2 regions of the Pseudomonas sp. Irchel s3a10 genome follow, and region 1 is predicted to be linked to the other one. Evidence: riboswitches for the same ligand, from Rfam matches in the RefSeq annotation. Region 1 holds a riboswitch; the other holds the start of a gene.
The links. A riboswitch is a leader RNA that binds a small molecule or an ion and turns the genes downstream of it on or off. The one in region 1 is predicted to bind cobalamin.
Positions count from the first base shown of each region.

Region 1 (8,356 bases):
GGTACCTCTGAAGCCGGTTTCGACTGCAGCGGTTTCATCGGTTATCTGTTCCGCGAAGAAGCCGGCATGAATCTGCCGCGCTCCACCCGCGAAATGATCAACGTTGATGCGCCTCTGGTCTCGCGCGGCAACCTTGAGCCGGGCGATCTGCTGTTCTTCGCCACCAATGGTCGTCGCGGTCGTGTAAGCCACGCCGGGATCTACCTGGGTGACAACCAGTTCATCCATTCCAGCAGTCGTCGCAGCGGCGGTGTTCGCATCGACAGCCTGGGTGACAGCTACTGGAGCAAGACCTTCATCGAAGCCAAGCGCGCCCTCGCGATGGCACCGACCGTGGTCACTGCTCGCAAGTAATTCCCCGTTGTCGCCACGTTCGTGGCGACAAAAACGGTGCCCGGCAAGGGAGTAGACCTAGACTTTACAAGGTGAAGTTAAAGTCTTACTTGAAGTTTGCCGCGTAGCCGCTAGAATCCTGTATCTATATTGATGGCAAACCGCCTGCGTGCTGCGCAGGCGGTTTTGTTTCTGTCCATTCGGCAGAGAAAGCCGCAGCCAGATCAGGATGTTCTGCTTATGACGATGTCGGCCCGCCTCACGTTGATCTTCTTCGCAGCGCTGCTCAGCGCCTGCGCCAGCCGCACTCCGCCGCCTGCGCCCGTCGTACGCGCTCCGGTGGTGTTCGGGCCTTCCCAGGCTTTTTCGCCGGCTGCTGAAGACGTGCTGTTTCGCGCGCTGGGGCTGGTCGGCACGCCTTATCGTTGGGGCGGCAACACACCGGACTCCGGGTTCGATTGCAGTGGTCTGATCGGTTTCGTCTACCGTGATGCTGCCGGCATCAGCTTGCCGCGTTCGACGCGCGAGATGATCGTGATGCAGGCGCCGAATGTCGGCAAAGAGGGTTTGCAGACCGGCGACCTGATCTTCTTCGCTACCAATGGCGGCTCGCAGGTCAGCCATGCGGGGATTTACGTTGGGGAAGGGCGCTTCGTGCATGCGCCGGCAACCGGCGGCACGGTGAAGCTGGACAGCCTGTCGAAGGCGTACTGGCAGAAGGCGTATCTGAGTGCCAAGCGGGTGTTGCAGCCGGAGCATCTGGCGCATAACCCGTAGTTCAAAAAGCTCACAATCCAATGTAGGAGTGAGCCTGCTCGCGATAGCGGTTGATCAATCAACACTGATGTTGAATGTGGCACCGTCATCGCGAGCAGGCTCACTCCTACAGTTGTTTCAGGTCAGGCAAAAGTTACTTGGCCGACGACACTCGCCAAACCTTGTTCCCCACATCATCTGCTACCAGCAAACCACCTTGCTGGTCGATCACCACGCCTACCGGGCGACCCAGCGCGTTCTCGTCCTTGTCGAGGAAACCGGTGAGCACATCCACCGGTGCTCCATTCGGCTTGCCGGCGGCGAATGGTACGAAAATCACTTTATAGCCACTGTGCGGTTTACGGTTCCACGAGCCGTGCTGGCCGATGAACGCGCCCTCCTTGAACTGCGCCGGCAGGCTGTTGCCTTCAGCGAAGGTCAGGCCCAGCGAGGCGGTATGCGGGCCGACGGCGTAGTCCGGGGCGATAGCCTTGGCCACCAGATCCAGATTCTGCGGCTTCACCCGCACATCCACGTGCTGACCGTAGTAGCTGAATGGCCAGCCATAGAAGCCACCGTCCTTGACCGAGGTGATGTAGTCCGGCACCAGATCGCTGCCGATCTCGTCACGTTCGTTGACTGCTGTCCACAGCGCGCCTGTGGTGGGTTCCCACGCCAGGCCGTTGGGGTTGCGAATGCCCGAGGCGAAGATCCGGTGGTTGCCGGTGGCGCGATCCACTTCCCAGATCGCCGCACGTCCTTCTTCTTTATCCAGACCATTCTCGCCGACGTTGCTGTTCGAGCCGACGGTGACGTACAGCTTGTTGCCGTCCTTGCTGGCGATGACGTTCTTGGTCCAGTGATGGTTCAGGGTGCCGCCCGGCAGGTCGGTGACTTTGATCGGCTGCGTCTTGATCTCGGTCGCGCCTTGCTCGTAGGGAAAGCGCAGCAGGCGATCGGTGTCGGCGACGTACAAATCGTTGCCGACCAGGGTCATGCCAAACGGCGAGTTGAGATTCTGCAGAAACACCGTGCGGGTCTCGGCCACGCCGTCGTGGTCGGCATCGCGCAGCAGGGTGATGCGATTCGGGCTCGGCACACCAGCGCCGGCCTTGCCCATGACTTTCTTCATCACCCAGCCGCGAATACCGCTGCTGTCATCCGGTTTGGGCGGGGCGTTGGTTTCCGCCACCAGCACGTCACCGTTGGGCAGCACGTAGAGCCAGCGCGGGTGATCGAGGCCTTCGGCGAATGCCGCGACTTGCGTACCGGCCGCAGCAGTCGGTTTGCCGCCCGCAGGCCAGCCGACCGCCGGGGCGATGTTCACCGTCGGGATCAGGGTTTTGTTTGGTTCAGGCAGCTTCGGTGACGGACCGGTGCCGTCAGAAACTTGCAGGCTGGAGGATTCACCGCAGGCGGCGAGCCCTCCGGCGAGGGCGATGACGAGAGCGAGTTGGGTTCTGCGCATTACTGATCTTCCCTATGAATGCTTGCCTAATCATAGAGGAGCTTGCGCACCCGATGGTTCAACCGCTCAACCGCGGGCCTCTTTGAACAGCACGGCGACGCCCGGGTGATAGTTGCCCGCTTCGCTGCGCAACTTGCGGTAGGCGTAGGGGAAATACCAGGCCACCGCGCAGCAGTGTTCCTTTTGCAGGTCGTCGACCATGTCCTGCAGTTCTTCGGGGCTGGCGCTGTGCTGGGCCTTTTGCGGGGCGACGAACAGGCAGCCGAGTTTGAGATCGCTGGCGAAGCTGATGCGTTTGGCATCGCTGGTGATGTCCAGCAGGGCCTGGGTCAGATTGAGGTTGTTGACCCGTGGCCAGCGCTGGGTGGCCTGGAGGTAGGCGCGGTCTTCGGCGCCGGCGATGAACAGGTCGGCGCGGGCATTGCGTTCGCCTTCCTCATTCTGTTTACGGGTGGGGGTGTCGCAAAGGGTTACCAGTTCGGCCATCCATGCCGCAGCGGAGAGCAATCCGAGATTGGCTTTCTCGTCATGCCAGTAAGGGGTGTCGTTGTCGCCGCGAATGGCGTTGTAGCGGTCGATACAGTCAAACCAGCGTTCAAGCATCGGGCGCAGGAATTCCAGGCGCGGGTTGCTGATGATCATGCCTTGCATCGTCATCATCCTTATTGTTGTAGTGTGCTTTTTCAAACAAAAGCATGGCTCTTTGATATCACTTGTCTCAGTGTGGCACAAGATTGGCGTCAGTTAATTGATCGACGGCAGTTATTCGCCCGCCGGCCCCCTCTTTAATTGACGCTCCACCCCCAACCCTCTAACCTTCGCGGCTTGTTTCAGGTGCTCTGTGACCTGTGTCGACAGAGTGAAACAGGGAAGCCGGTGAGGGTTGTCTTCAGGCGAAGAACGATCACGATCCCGGCGCTGCCCCCGCAACGGTAAATGAGTAAAAGCTGCGCCTTGAGCCACTGCCTCGACAGAAGCGGGAAGGCGCGCAGCCAGGCGATTCGCCGCTCATGAGCCCGGAGACCGGCCTGATCCATCCAGCGGCATCACGGTGGGCGATGCCAGGCTTTTTGCCGTCTATTCTTGTGCCTGCCCGCCGTTATCCAGCCTCAACGGAGAGCTCCCCCAATGACCGATTCCCCCGAGCGCGACGAACGCCATCTGGCGCGTATGCAGCGCAAAAAAGCCGTGATCGACGAACGCATCGCCAATTCGCCTGACGAGTGCGGCCTGGTGCTGGTGCTGACCGGCAATGGCAAAGGCAAAAGCAGCTCGGCGTTCGGCATGCTCGCCCGCGCCATGGGCCACGGCATGCAGTGCGGTGTGGTGCAGTTCATCAAGGGTCGCAACAGCACCGGCGAAGAACTGTTCTTCCGCCGCTTCCCCGAGCAAGTGCGTTTTCACGTGATGGGCGAGGGTTTCACTTGGGAAACCCAAGATCGCCAGCGTGACATCGCCGCCGCCGAAGCCGCGTGGGCAGTGTCCCGCGAACTGCTGCGCGATCCGTCGATCGGCCTGGTGGTGCTGGACGAACTGAACATCGCCCTCAAGCACGGCTACCTCGATCTTGATCAGGTGCTCAGCGACTTGCAGGCGCGTCCGCCGATGCAGCACGTGATCGTCACCGGTCGCGCGGCCAAGCCGGAAATGATCGAGATGGGCGATACCGTCACCGAAATGGGCATGCTCAAACACGCCTTCCAGGCCGGCATCAAAGCGCAGAAAGGCGTCGAACTTTGAATCAACCACGTCACTGCCCGGCGGTACTGATTGCCGCGCCGGCCTCCGGTCAGGGCAAGACCACCGTCACCGCCGCGCTCGCTCGCTTGCATCGCAACCAGGGGCGCAAGGTGCGCGTGTTCAAGTGCGGCCCGGACTTCCTCGACCCAATGATTCTCGAGCGCGCCAGCGGTGCGCCGGTGTATCAACTGGACATGTGGATGGTCGGCGAGCAGGAAAGTCGCCGTCTGTTGTGGGAAGCCGCCGCCGAAGCCGATTTGATCCTGATCGAAGGCGTGATGGGCCTGTTCGACGGCACACCATCGAGCGCTGATCTGGCGCGGCATTTCGGCGTGCCGGTGCTCGGCGTGATCGACGGTACCGCCATGGCCCAGACCTTTGGCGCCCTGGCACTGGGTTTGGCGAAGTATCAGCCGGACCTGCCATTCGCCGGCGTGCTGGCCAACCGTGTCGGCACCTTGCGTCATGCACAGTTGCTCGAAGGCAGCCTCACCGAAGGTCTGCGCTGGTACGGCGCGCTGTCCCGCGAGACCGGGATCGAGTTGCCGAGCCGGCACCTCGGTCTGGTGCAGGCCAGCGAACTGAATGATCTCGACCTGCGTCTCGACGCCGCCGCCGAAGCCTTGGCCAGCAGTTGCGAGGTAGCGCTGCCACCGGCCGTGGAATTTGCCGCACCTGAAGTGATCCCTGCCGAACCGCTGCTCGACGGCGTGCGCATCGCCGTCGCTCGCGATGAGGCCTTTGCCTTCACCTACGGCGCCAGTCTCGACCTGCTACGGGCGATGGGCGCCGAGTTGAGTTTCTTCTCGCCGATCCGCGATACGCAATTGCCCGAGGCCGACAGTCTGTATCTGCCCGGTGGTTATCCGGAATTGCACCATGTCGCGTTATCGCAAAACACCGCGATGCTCGATGCGATCCGTGCGCACCACGCCGCCGGCAAGCCGTTGCTCGCCGAGTGCGGCGGCATGCTCTACCTGCTCGACGCGTTGACCGATGTCGACGGCACCCGCGCCGAACTGGTCGGGCTGCTGCGCGGTGAGGCGGTAATGCAAAAACGTCTGGCGGCACTGGCACTGCAAGCGGTGGATCTGCCGGAAGGCTCGTTGCGCGGCCACACCTATCACCATTCCCTGACCACCACTGAGCTGACGCCGATCGCCCGGGGCCTGAGCCCGAATGGCGGGCGCGGAGCCGAGGCGGTATATCGGGAAGGGCGGATGACGGCGTCGTACGTGCATTTCTACTTTCCGTCGAATCCTGCGGCTATCGCGGCACTGTTTGTGCCAGATCTTGAGGCCGCTTTCGCGAGCAAGCCCGCTCCCACATTGGATCACCTAACCCCTGTGGGAGCGGGCTTGCTCGCGAAGAGGCCATGAGCAACAACGCATTCACTGAGGTCGAGCGCACAGCGGTCTATAAAGTCATCGCCGAACGCCGCGACATGCGCCACTTCACCGGCGGCACGGTCGAGCCGGAGCTGCTGCGCCGCCTGCTCGAAGCCGCGCATCAGGCGCCCAGCGTCGGCCTGATGCAGCCATGGCGCTTCATCCGCATCAGCGATCGCGGCTTGCGCGGGCAGATCCGGAACCTCGTCGAAGAAGAACGCGTGCGTACCGCCGAAGCCCTCGGCGAGCGTAGCGACGAGTTCATGAAGCTCAAGGTCGAAGGCATCAATGATTGCGCCGAAGTGTTGGTCGCGGCGCTGATGGACGATCGCGAAAAACACATTTTCGGCCGTCGTACGCTGCCGGAAATGGACATGGCCTCGCTGTCCTGCGCGATTCAGAATCTGTGGCTGGCGTCCCGTGCCGAAGGATTGGGCATGGGCTGGGTGTCGCTGTTCGAACCGCAGGCACTGGCCGATCTGCTGCAGTTGCCGGCCGGGGCCAAGCCGCTGGCGGTGTTGTGCCTGGGGCCGGTCAAGGCATTCTATCCGGCGCCGATGCTGGTACTCGAAGGGTGGGCGCAGGCGCGGCCGCTCAATGAGTTGCTGTACGAAAATTATTGGGGAGTGAGTCAATGAGTGTGGCGTTGTTGAGTGTCGCCGCGGTCGCGCTGGATGCGCTGCTGGGTGAACCGAAACGCTGGCATCCGCTGGTAGCGTTCGGCAATTTTGCCGGGCGCATCGAGCGCCGTTTCAATGCGGGCGGGCGTGGCTGGCGCAGTCACGGGGTCACCGCCTGGGTGATCGCGGTGCTGCCGCTGACCTTGCTCGCCACCGCGTTTTCCTGGGCGCCTTACGTGGGCTGGATCGTCGAGATTCTTGCGCTGTATTGCGCCCTCGGCATGCGCAGCCTCGGTGAGCATGTCGCGCCGGTAGCCGCCGCCTTGCGCGCTGATGATCTGGAAGAAGCGCGCAAGCGTGTCGGCTACCTGGTCAGTCGCCAGACCAGCGAACTGGACAGCACCGCGGTCGCCCGTGCCGCCACCGAATCGGTGCTGGAAAACGGCAGCGACGCGGTGTTCGCCGCGCTGTTCTGGTTTGTCGTGGCCGGAGCGCCGGGCGTGGTGCTCTATCGTTTGAGCAATACGCTCGACGCGATGTGGGGCTATCGCAATGAGCGCTTCGAGCGCTTCGGCTGGTGCGCGGCAAAAATCGACGACGTGCTCAACTACATTCCGGCCCGGTTGGTGGCGCTGACCTATGCGCTGCTGGGCAACACCCGGCTTGCCTGGAAATGCTGGCGCAGCCAAGGGCCGCAATGGGACAGCCCGAATGCCGGTCCGGTGATGGCGGCCGGTGCCGGTGCGTTGAATGTCGAACTGGGCGGCCCGGCGATCTATCACGGCGAACTGCATGAGCGTCCGCAACTGGGTGAAGGTCCGCCGGCGGATGCCGATTCGATTGATCGCGGCTGGCAATTGGTCCAGCGCGGGGTATGGTTATGGCTGCTGATTCTCTGCGTGGGGGCTGAATTCTATGCTTGAGCACGGTGGCCGGCTGCGCAAGGCTGCACTCGATTACGGGATTGCCGAGGCTGACTGGCTCGACCTCTCCAGCGGCCTCGCGCCGTGGCCGTTTGCGGTGCCGGAGATTCCGCTGCGCGCCTGGGCACGCTTGCCGGAAACCGATGACGGGCTGGAGCAGGCTGCGTGCGATTACTACGGCGCCGCGCAGGTGCTGCCGGTGGCCGGTTCGCAGATGGCGATTCAGTTGCTGCCGCGTTTGCGCCGCGCCGGCAAGGTCGGTGTGTTGTCGCCGTGTTATGCCGAGCACGCCGAAGCCTGGCGCCGCAGCGGTTACATCGTGCGCGAAGTGCTGGAGCAGGAAGTGGAATTCTTTCTCGACAGCCTCGACGTGCTGGTGGTGGTCAATCCGAACAATCCCACCGGCCTGAGCCTGACCCCGGCGCGGCTGCTCGACTGGCACGCGCGGCTGGCCCAGCGCGGCGGCTGGCTGGTGGTCGATGAAGCATTCATGGACAACACGCCGCAGCTGAGTCTGGCGTCGCATACCCATCAAGTTGGCCTGATCGTGTTGCGTTCGTTCGGCAAGTTTTTCGGTCTGGCGGGGGTGCGTCTGGGCTTTGTGCTGGCCGAGCGCAAGTTGCTCAGATTGCTCGCGGAGCAGGTCGGACCCTGGGCGGTCAGCGGGCCGACGCGGGTGCTCGGCCAGGCCTGTCTGCAAGACACCGAAGCGCACACCCGGCAACGCATTCGCAGCGATGAAGCCAGTGAACGTCTGGCTTTGCTGCTGGAGCGCTACGGCTTCAAACCCCACGGTGGTTGCGCGTTGTTCCAGTGGCTGATCACCGAGCGCGCGCCTGTGCTGCACGAGTTCATGGCCCGACGCGGCATCCTCCTGCGCATCTTCACCCACAACAGCAGCCTGCGTTTTGGTCTGCCGGCCAACGCCGCTGAAGAAGCGCGTCTCGAACAAGCGCTGCAAGCTTTCGCCAAGGAAAACCAATGACAACCTTGATGGTTCAAGGCACCACGTCCGACGCCGGTAAAAGCACGCTGGTGACGGCGCTGTGCCGCTGGGCAACCCGTCAGGGCGTGGCGGTGGTGCCGTTCAAACCGCAGAACATGGCGCTCAACAGCGCGGTGACCGCC
Region 1 is NZ_FYDR01000008.1:187,490-195,845, forward strand. Features, by position in the region: gene CKW11_RS22385 (C40 family peptidase) at 1-354, shown strand, start outside; gene CKW11_RS22390 (C40 family peptidase) at 574-1,110, shown strand; gene CKW11_RS22395 (sorbosone dehydrogenase family protein) at 1,244-2,557, opposite strand; gene CKW11_RS22400 (hypothetical protein) at 2,624-3,208, opposite strand; cobalamin riboswitch at 3,373-3,604, shown strand; gene cobO (cob(I)yrinic acid a,c-diamide adenosyltransferase) at 3,686-4,297, shown strand; gene CKW11_RS22410 (cobyrinate a,c-diamide synthase) at 4,294-5,676, shown strand; gene bluB (5,6-dimethylbenzimidazole synthase) at 5,673-6,323, shown strand; gene cbiB (adenosylcobinamide-phosphate synthase CbiB) at 6,320-7,228, shown strand; gene cobD (threonine-phosphate decarboxylase CobD) at 7,221-8,213, shown strand; gene CKW11_RS22430 (cobyric acid synthase) at 8,210-8,356, shown strand, end outside.

Region 2 (8,356 bases), on a different contig from region 1:
CGATCAGGATCAGATCGACGCCGCCTTCGATCAGGCCTTTGGTGGCCTCGGTGTAGTTCTCCACCAGTTCATCGAAAGTGACGTTGCGGTAGCCGGGGTTGTTCACGTCAGGCGACAGCGAGCAGGTGCGGCTGGTCGGGCCGAGCACGCCGGCGACGAAACGCGGCTTGTCCGGGTTCTCGGCGGTCTTGGCGTCGGCCACCTTGCGCGCCAGTCGCGCGCCTTCTACGTTTAATTCGTACGCCAGCTCTTCCATGCCGTAATCGGCCATGGAAATGCGTGTGGCGTTGAAGGTGTTGGTTTCCAGAATGTCGGCGCCGGCATCCAGATAAGCCTTTTCGATGCCACCGATCACGTCGGGACGAGTGATCACCAGCAGGTCGTTGTTGCCCTTGACGTCACTCGGCCAGTCAGCGAAGCGTTTGCCGCGATAATCCTGCTCTTCGAGCTTGTAGCTCTGGATCATCGTGCCCATGCCGCCGTCGAGAATCAGGATGCGCTCTTTGAGGGCTTGCTTGAGAGCTTGAAGGCGGACGCTGCGATCGGACATTGGGACTACTCGAAAAGACCATGACGAAGGGGCGGGATCATAACAAACCTGTGCGCTTTTGGAGCACGTGCTGCTTTTGCATGAATATCGTTCATGTTTGTACGAGCGTCATACTGTAGAATCGCGGGCGTTTTTTTCACGATCGGGATCATGGGCATGTCGTACCGCGTCATCAGCATTTTCTTGCTGTTTTTAAGCTGGGGCGCCATTGCGCAGGAACCCGCGATCTCACCTTCTATTTCATATACGCGTGATATCCAGCCAATCTTCACCGAGAAGTGTGTGGCCTGCCACGCCTGCTATGACTCGGCGTGCCAGCTCAATCTGGGCAGCGGTGAAGGCGCAGGGCGGGGCGCGAGCAAGATGCCGGTCTACGACGGCGAACGCACCCAGGCGGCGCCGACCACGCGGCTGTTCTACGACGCCTTCGGCAAACGTGCCTGGCAGCAGAAAGGCTTTTATTCGGTACTCGATGCCCAGGGCAGCCAGGCGGCGCTGATGGCGCGGATGCTCGAACTGGGGCACAAAACTCCGCTGACCCCCAACGCCAAGTTGCCGGAAGACATGGTCCTCGGCCTGCAACGGGAAAACATGTGCGCGATGCCCGCCGAGTTTGACGGCTATGCCGGCGCCCACCCGAAAGAAGGCATGCCGCTGGCGGTGACCGGGCTGACCGATCAGCAATACCAGACCCTGCAGCGCTGGCTGGCGTCCGGTGCGCCGATCGACGAGCAGGGGCTGGCGCCGAGCGCCAAAGAAGCGCTGCAAATCGTCCAGTGGGAAAACCTGCTCAATGCGCCGGGCGCGCGGCAGAGTCTGGTCGGGCGCTGGCTGTTCGAACACTGGTACCTTGCGCACCTCTATTTCAAGGACGGCGAACCGGGGCACTACTTCCAGTGGGTGCGTTCGCGCACGCCAACCGGCCAGCCGATCGACCTGATCGCCACCCGTCGCCCGAATGACGATCCGGGTACTCAGGTGTATTACCGCTTGTGGCCGGTGCAAGGGGTGATCGTGCACAAGACCCACATCACCTATCCGCTGAGCGCGGCGAAGATGGCGCGGGTCAAGAGCCTGTTCTACAGCGGCAACTGGCAGGTCAATGCATTGCCGGGTTACGGCCCGCAGAGCCGGGCCAACCCGTTCGCCACGTTCGAGGCGATTCCGGCGCAGGCGCGTTATCAGTTCATGCTCGACAACGCCGAATACTTCGTCCGCACCTTTATTCGCGGGCCGGTGTGCCGTGGGCAGATTGCGACGGATGTGATCCGCGATAACTTCTGGGCGCTGTTCCAGGCTCCGGAACACGATCTGTACATCACCGATCCCAACTATCGCGGCCAGGCCACGCCGTTGTTGGCAATGCCGGGGCAGAACGATGACGTCGGCAGTGTCCTCAGTCTGTGGCACAACTACCGCAACAAGCGCAACGAATACGAAGCCCTGCGCCGTGACAGCTACGCCGAACTGCCGGCCCCGAGCTGGTCAACCTTGTGGGCCGGTAACGACAACGCGCTGCTGAGCATTTTCCGCCACTTCGACAGTGCGTCGGTGACCAAAGGCCTGATCGGCGAAGTGCCACAGACCATGTGGCTGTTCGACTATCCGCTGCTGGAGCGCACCTATTACCAGTTGGCGGTCAACTTCGATGTATTCGGCAACGTCTCCCATCAGGCGCAGACCCGCCTGTATTTCGACCTGATCCGCAACGGTGCCGAGCAGAACTTCCTGCGCCTGATGCCGGCCGATTCCCGCGAGGGCTACCTCAACGATTGGTATCAGAGCAGCGGCCAGTTCAAGATGTGGCTCGATTACGAAGCCATCGACGACGACAAGCCGACCGCACTGAAACTCGATGAGAAAGACCCGAAATTCGACTTCGCCATGCAGTTGCTGGGGCGTTATGGCGACCTCAATGCGCGGCCGGATCCGATCAACCGCTGTGACGGCGCCTATTGCTCGCGGCCGAATATCGACCCGGCCCTGCAAAATGCCGAGCAGGCGTTGAGCCGTCTGACTTCGCGCCCGGCCGCCGGTTTGAAGGTCATCGACCAATTACCGGAAGCGACCATGCTGCGCATCGAAACCCGCAGCGGCAAACGCGAGGTGTACAGCCTGCTGCGCAATCGCGCGCACAGCAACGTAGCGTTCCTGTTGGGCGAGTCGCTGCGCTATCAGCCAGGGCTGGACACCTTGACCATTTACCCGGGCGTGCTCAGCAGCTATCCGAACTTCATCTTCAACATTCCGGCCGAGCAAGTATCGGAATTTGTCGATGCCATGGAGAATGCCAAGGATGCCGATCGTTTCGAGAAAATCGTCGAACGCTGGGGGATCCGTCGCAGTCATCCGCAATTCTGGTTCTATTTCCACGACCTGAGCCAATACCTCCACGAAACTGACCCGGTGGAAGAGGGCGTGCTGGACATCAACCGCTACGAGAATCTTTGATCGTTTAATACAGGCCGACTGTCACAGCTTCAGGTAACTCACAAATCCCCTGTGGGAGCGGGCTTGCTCGCGAAGGCGTCAGTCCATTCAGAATGGTTGTCGCCTGACATGCCGTCATCGCGAGCAGGCTCACTCCTACAAGGGGTCGGTGGTGGTTTTGAGAGTTGTGTACGGGAGCCCCTCCAATGTTGATTTCAGTGCAGGCCCTGCGGGCGCTTGCCGCGTGGACGGTGGTCTGCCACCACTTCATGCAGATTTTCTTCGACTTCAAGGCCCGCGGCCCGGTCGGGCAGTTCTTCATCGACAAAGGCGCGGTCGGCGTCGATATTTTCTTTGTCATCAGCGGTCTGGTGATTTTCCTGTCCACCGAGGACAAGATTCTGCGGCCGGGGCAATTCCTGCTGTATCGGCTGTCGCGGATTGTCCCCGCGTACTGGCTGTACACGCTGTTGATGGCGTTGTTGGTGGTCTTCGCCCAGCCGCTGTTGCCGGATCAGACGGTGGATTGGGCGCATTTCCTCGCGTCGCTGTTATTCATCCCTGCACAAAACCCCGGCGGCTATGGGATCTATCCGACGCTGAATGTCGGCTGGACGCTCAATTACGAAATGCTCTTCTATGTGTTGTTTGCGTGTGCGCTGGTGTTCCGCTGGCAGGTGCGCTTGCTGGTGGTCGCCGCGTTGCTGTTTTCAGCATGTCAGGCGTTCGGCTGGCTCAACGAGTTTTACCGTTCCGATATCGTCTACGAGTTCTTGCTGGGGATCGGCATCGGCGTGCTCTACCGCCGGGGCTGGATTGGCGCCGGCCTGTGGCTGCCGCTGTTGGCGATGGGCGCCGCGTTGTTGGCGATCTATCACCTGGCACCGGCGCCAAGGCTGTTGAACTGGGGTGTGCCGAGTGCGGTGCTGGTGATGGCCTGCATGGCGCTGGAGCGCTACGTCGAGCGTAACTGGGTGATGAAATGGCTGGGTGACTGTTCCTATTCGGTGTATCTGATGCACGTGCTGGTACTGTCGGTTGGCGGTTTTATCGCGCGGCACTACGGGATCAATCCGTATCTGATGTTCATCGTCTGTGCGCTGGCCATTGGCGTGGGGTCATGGTTGAGCTACGAATGGGTGGAAAAGCGCAGCTATCAGTGGCTTAAAGCGCGGATCGATGGCGAACCGATGCGCGCACCTGTCGAGAATCTTTCCCGACAAAAATACTAGGACTTTGTCCGGCGCAATGATTGGCGTAAACTGCGCCCAAGCCTGCGAGGAGTTTCCATGACCGCTATTACCATTACCGACGCCGCCCACGATTACCTGGCCGATCTGCTCTCCAAGCAGAACACCCCGGGCATCGGCATCCGCGTCTTCATCACCCAGCCTGGCACCCAGTACGCCGAAACCTGCATTGCCTATTGCAAGCCGGGCGAAGAAAAACCTGAAGATACCGCGCTGGGGCTGAAAAGCTTCACCGCCTATATCGATTCGTTCAGCGAAGCGTTCCTTGACGACGCCGTCGTCGATTACGCCACCGACCGCATGGGCGGCCAGCTGACCATCAAGGCGCCAAACGCCAAAGTGCCGATGGTCAATGCCGACAGCCCGGTCAACGAGCGCATCAACTACTACCTGCAAACCGAAATCAACCCGGGGCTGGCCAGCCACGGCGGTCAGGTCAGCCTGATCGATGTGGTCGAGGACGGCATCGCCGTGTTGCAGTTCGGTGGTGGTTGTCAGGGCTGCGGCCAGGCCGACGTGACCTTGAAGGAAGGCATCGAGCGCACCTTGCTTGAGCGCATTCCAGAGCTCAAAGGTGTGCGCGACGTGACCGACCACACGCAGAAAGAAAATGCCTACTACTAAGGCGTTCGCTGCGGACATGAAAAACGGCGCCCCGTGAGCGCCGTTTTTTTATGGGTGAAGCAAAAGATCGCAGCCTTCGGCAGCTCCTACAGGGATACACATTCCAATGTAGGAGCTGCCGAAGGCTGCGATCTTTTGGCTTTCAGGGTCTGTAGAGGTGCGCATGCCCCGCGCGATACAGCGACGACTCGCTAAACACCTCACTGCCCAACACCCGACCCACCAGAATCAACGCTGTACGCCGAAACCCTTTGGCCGCAACCTTCTCGGCAATATCCTCCAGCGTCCCCACTACCCAGTCCTGATCCGGCCATGTCGCCCGGTGAATCACCGCAATCGGGCAATCCGCGCCGTAATGCGGCAGCAGTTCAGCGATGATCTTCTGCAAATGATTGACCCCCAGATGAATCGCCATGGTCGCGCCATGCTGCGCCAGACTGCTCAGTTCCTCACCCGCCGGCATCGCGGTCTTGTCCGCATAACGGGTCAGAATCACGCTTTGCGACACGTCCGGCAATGTCAGTTCCGCGCCAAGCAACGCCGCACACGCTGCGGTGGCGGTGACGCCGGGGATGATTTCGAACGGAATCTGCAACTCACGCAAATAACGAATCTGCTCGCCAATCGCGCCATACAGGCTCGGATCACCCGAATGCACCCGCGCCACGTCCTGGTCATTGGCATGGGCGGTTGTGATCAATTCAATGATCTGCTCCAGATGCAGTTCGGCGCTGTTGACCACGGTTTCGGCCTGATGCCCCTCCAGCACCGCGGCCGGCACCAGCGAGCCTGCGTAGATGATCACCGGGCAGCTGCGGATCAACCGCTGGCCTTTGACGGTGATCAGTTCCGGGTCGCCGGGGCCGGCGCCGATGAAGTAGACGGTCATGAAGAAATCCTGTGAAAAACGGGGCAGGGCAACGCTTCAGATGAAGATTGCTCATGATCAAACAGGGGGATTATCGGGATTTTACGCAGCGCCGGCCAATGCCAGTGTCGCCTGAGCGTATTTCTGCCGGGAAATCAGCAGTTTTGCCGGTGCCTGAATCAACTGCTCGGCAAGGGCCAGCGCGGCACTTTCCGCCACGCCGTAGCAACCGGTGCGCTCATAGGCAATTTGAGAATGGTGGCTGAGTCGCTGCTGGTAACTGGCCAATTCTTCGCTGCTGAAATACAACAGCGGCAGCGCCAACTGGCTGGCCAGTTCCTGCAAACCGGGTTCATCGCGTTTGAGATCGATGCTGGCCAGGGCCTTGACCGCTTCCAGCTCGATGCGATGCGCCTGCAACGCCTGATCGAGTAACGCGCGCAGCGTGCTGACCGGGCAGCCGCGCTGGCAGCCCAGGCCGACCACAAAGGTCGGCGCTGCGCGGTCATCGGTCATGCGTGGTACTGACCATCGCTTTTGCGGCGGAACAACCAGGCGCTGATCAGGCCCAGGGCCAGCCAGAACGCCACGTTGGTCAACTGCGAAGCGATTTTGAACTGGGTTTCCAGCGCTTCCGGAGCGAGCATCGAATGCACTTCCGGTTGCGGAGCGCCGATCACGTGCGGCACGGCGAGGATCGCCACGCCCAGCAACTTCATCAGCCAGTGGCGGCTGAACACAATCAACGCCAGGCCAACAGCAGTGGAGGCAGCGGTGCCGATCCACCAGGTTTGCCGCGAAGCCAGATCGGCTGCAGCGGTGCCCGGCAGTTCAGGCGGCAGGCCCAGGGTCGGCGCAAGGACGAAGGTCGCGTAGCCGGCCAGGCCCCAGAGCAGGCCTTGCGAGGTTTTGGACGGTGCACGCAAGGTGTACAGGCCGGCGAGCATCAGGGCGAAACCGACTGCCACCACCAGATTGCCGCCGGTGGTCGAGACCACACGTTGCCAGCCATCTTCCGGCTCCCAGGCTTCGGCGTCATGGGTGTGAGCGGCGGTGCCGGCGGCGTGTTCGTGAACGGCCACAGGTTCGGATTTCTCGAAGGTTTCGGCCTGCAGAATCAGCGGCGAGACCCAGAAGCTTTGCAGCAATGTCAGCAGCAGGGCGGCCAGCAGGCCGGTGAAACCTGCGGTTTGCGCGATACGCTTGATCATGTCGGCAGGTCTCAGTGGCACGGGAACGCGGCGCTGTGGCGGGTATCGTGAGCGGCGTTGTGCACCGCTTCGATGTGCGAGAAACCGGCGAAGTAAACGAGGCCGGCACCCAGGATCGACGCGAAAATCGCGGCGGTCAGGCGTTGGCTCAATGTGCTGGTGCTGGAGATTTTGTCGGTGTTGCTGCCGGTGCTGCTGATGATCGACATGGCGCTTCCCTTTGGAGTGTCAGCGGGTCAACAGAGCGCATGAAAACCCCTGCGGGTCGGGCACGCAGAGGTTCGAACAGCGCCCGCCCACCGCGGGTTTGTTATGTTCAGTGACGCAAAATGCGCACTGTGTGTTGCGGGCCGGTCTCCGGGCTCACGAGGGGTTGGCGTCTGGCCGACCTGCAAGCGTCACCTTCCCATGCCGTAATGGCACAGTGGATTTGACGCTTCGCTCGCTTACCGTTGCGGGGGCAGCACCGGACTGACATGGCTTTGAGTAAAGCACATGATTCACCGGTTTCCCGTTTCACCCTGTGAAGGGCACCCGTAACAAGTTGTGTAGGAGAGCATGGGTTGGGGATTTGAGTCAATTGGATGGGTATGGGGGTATATCCGTTGCTGCGGTAACGGCCACTTAGGGTTCCGCCCTTACGGCGGGTCACTTTTGGCAAACGCCCCAAAAGTAACCAAAAGGTCTATGCCCTGACGTTCGGCCCTCGCCTAGGCTCGGGTTCCTTCGCTGCGGGATTCATCCGGGGGGCAGCGCCTACGGTTTGCTTCGCTGCACCTCCTCTCGCTGTGTTTGGCTGCGCCAAACGGTCGCTGCGCTCCCACCCCCGGATAAATCCCTCCACTCAGCCTGCCGACGGGCCCTGAGATCAAAAGCGGTACTCGAGCTAACGCTCATCGTGTTGAGTGGGGCGGCTTCGCCGCATGGGGTGCACGCTTTCAGCCTGCTGGCGATGGCGGCCCGACAGCCGACCAATTTCCAACTGAACACACCCATTCCAACTGTGGGAGCGGGCTTGCTCGCGAAGGCGGCCTGACAGCCGACCAATTTCCAACGGAACACACTCATTCCAACTGTGGGAGCGAGCTTGCTCGCGAAGGCGGCCTGCCAGCCAACCAAACTCCAACTGAACACACCCAATCCCATGTAGGAGCTGCCGAAGGCTGCGATCTTTTGACCTGCTTTGGCTTTGGCTCTTGATGTGGCTTTTGATCTTTTGCCCCTTCGGCAGGCCGAGCGTAGGTGTCCATAAGGGGGAAGGCGCGCAGCGCCATGCGGCGAAGCCGCATACATCGAGAGGAGGTGCAGCGAAGCAAACCGGAGGCGATGCCCCCGGATGGACACCGTAGCGAGGGAACACTGAGCCTAAGCGAAGTGCCGTACGCCGGGGCAAAGCCTTTTGGGTTACCTTTTCGGCGTTTGG
Region 2 is NZ_FYDR01000001.1:603,139-611,494, reverse strand. Features, by position in the region: gene metH (methionine synthase) at 1-550, opposite strand, end outside; gene CKW11_RS02750 (fatty acid cis/trans isomerase) at 707-3,001, shown strand; gene CKW11_RS02745 (acyltransferase) at 3,187-4,212, shown strand; gene nfuA (Fe-S biogenesis protein NfuA) at 4,270-4,854, shown strand; gene cobM (precorrin-4 C(11)-methyltransferase) at 4,997-5,743, opposite strand; gene CKW11_RS02730 (cobalamin biosynthesis protein) at 5,825-6,238, opposite strand; gene CKW11_RS02725 (CbtA family protein) at 6,235-6,933, opposite strand; gene CKW11_RS02720 (CbtB domain-containing protein) at 6,945-7,142, opposite strand; cobalamin riboswitch at 7,264-7,486, opposite strand.
Region 2: it holds a riboswitch for cobalamin, as region 1 does, so the genes downstream of both, CKW11_RS02720 (CbtB domain-containing protein) here and cobO (cob(I)yrinic acid a,c-diamide adenosyltransferase) in region 1, are expected to answer to the same signal.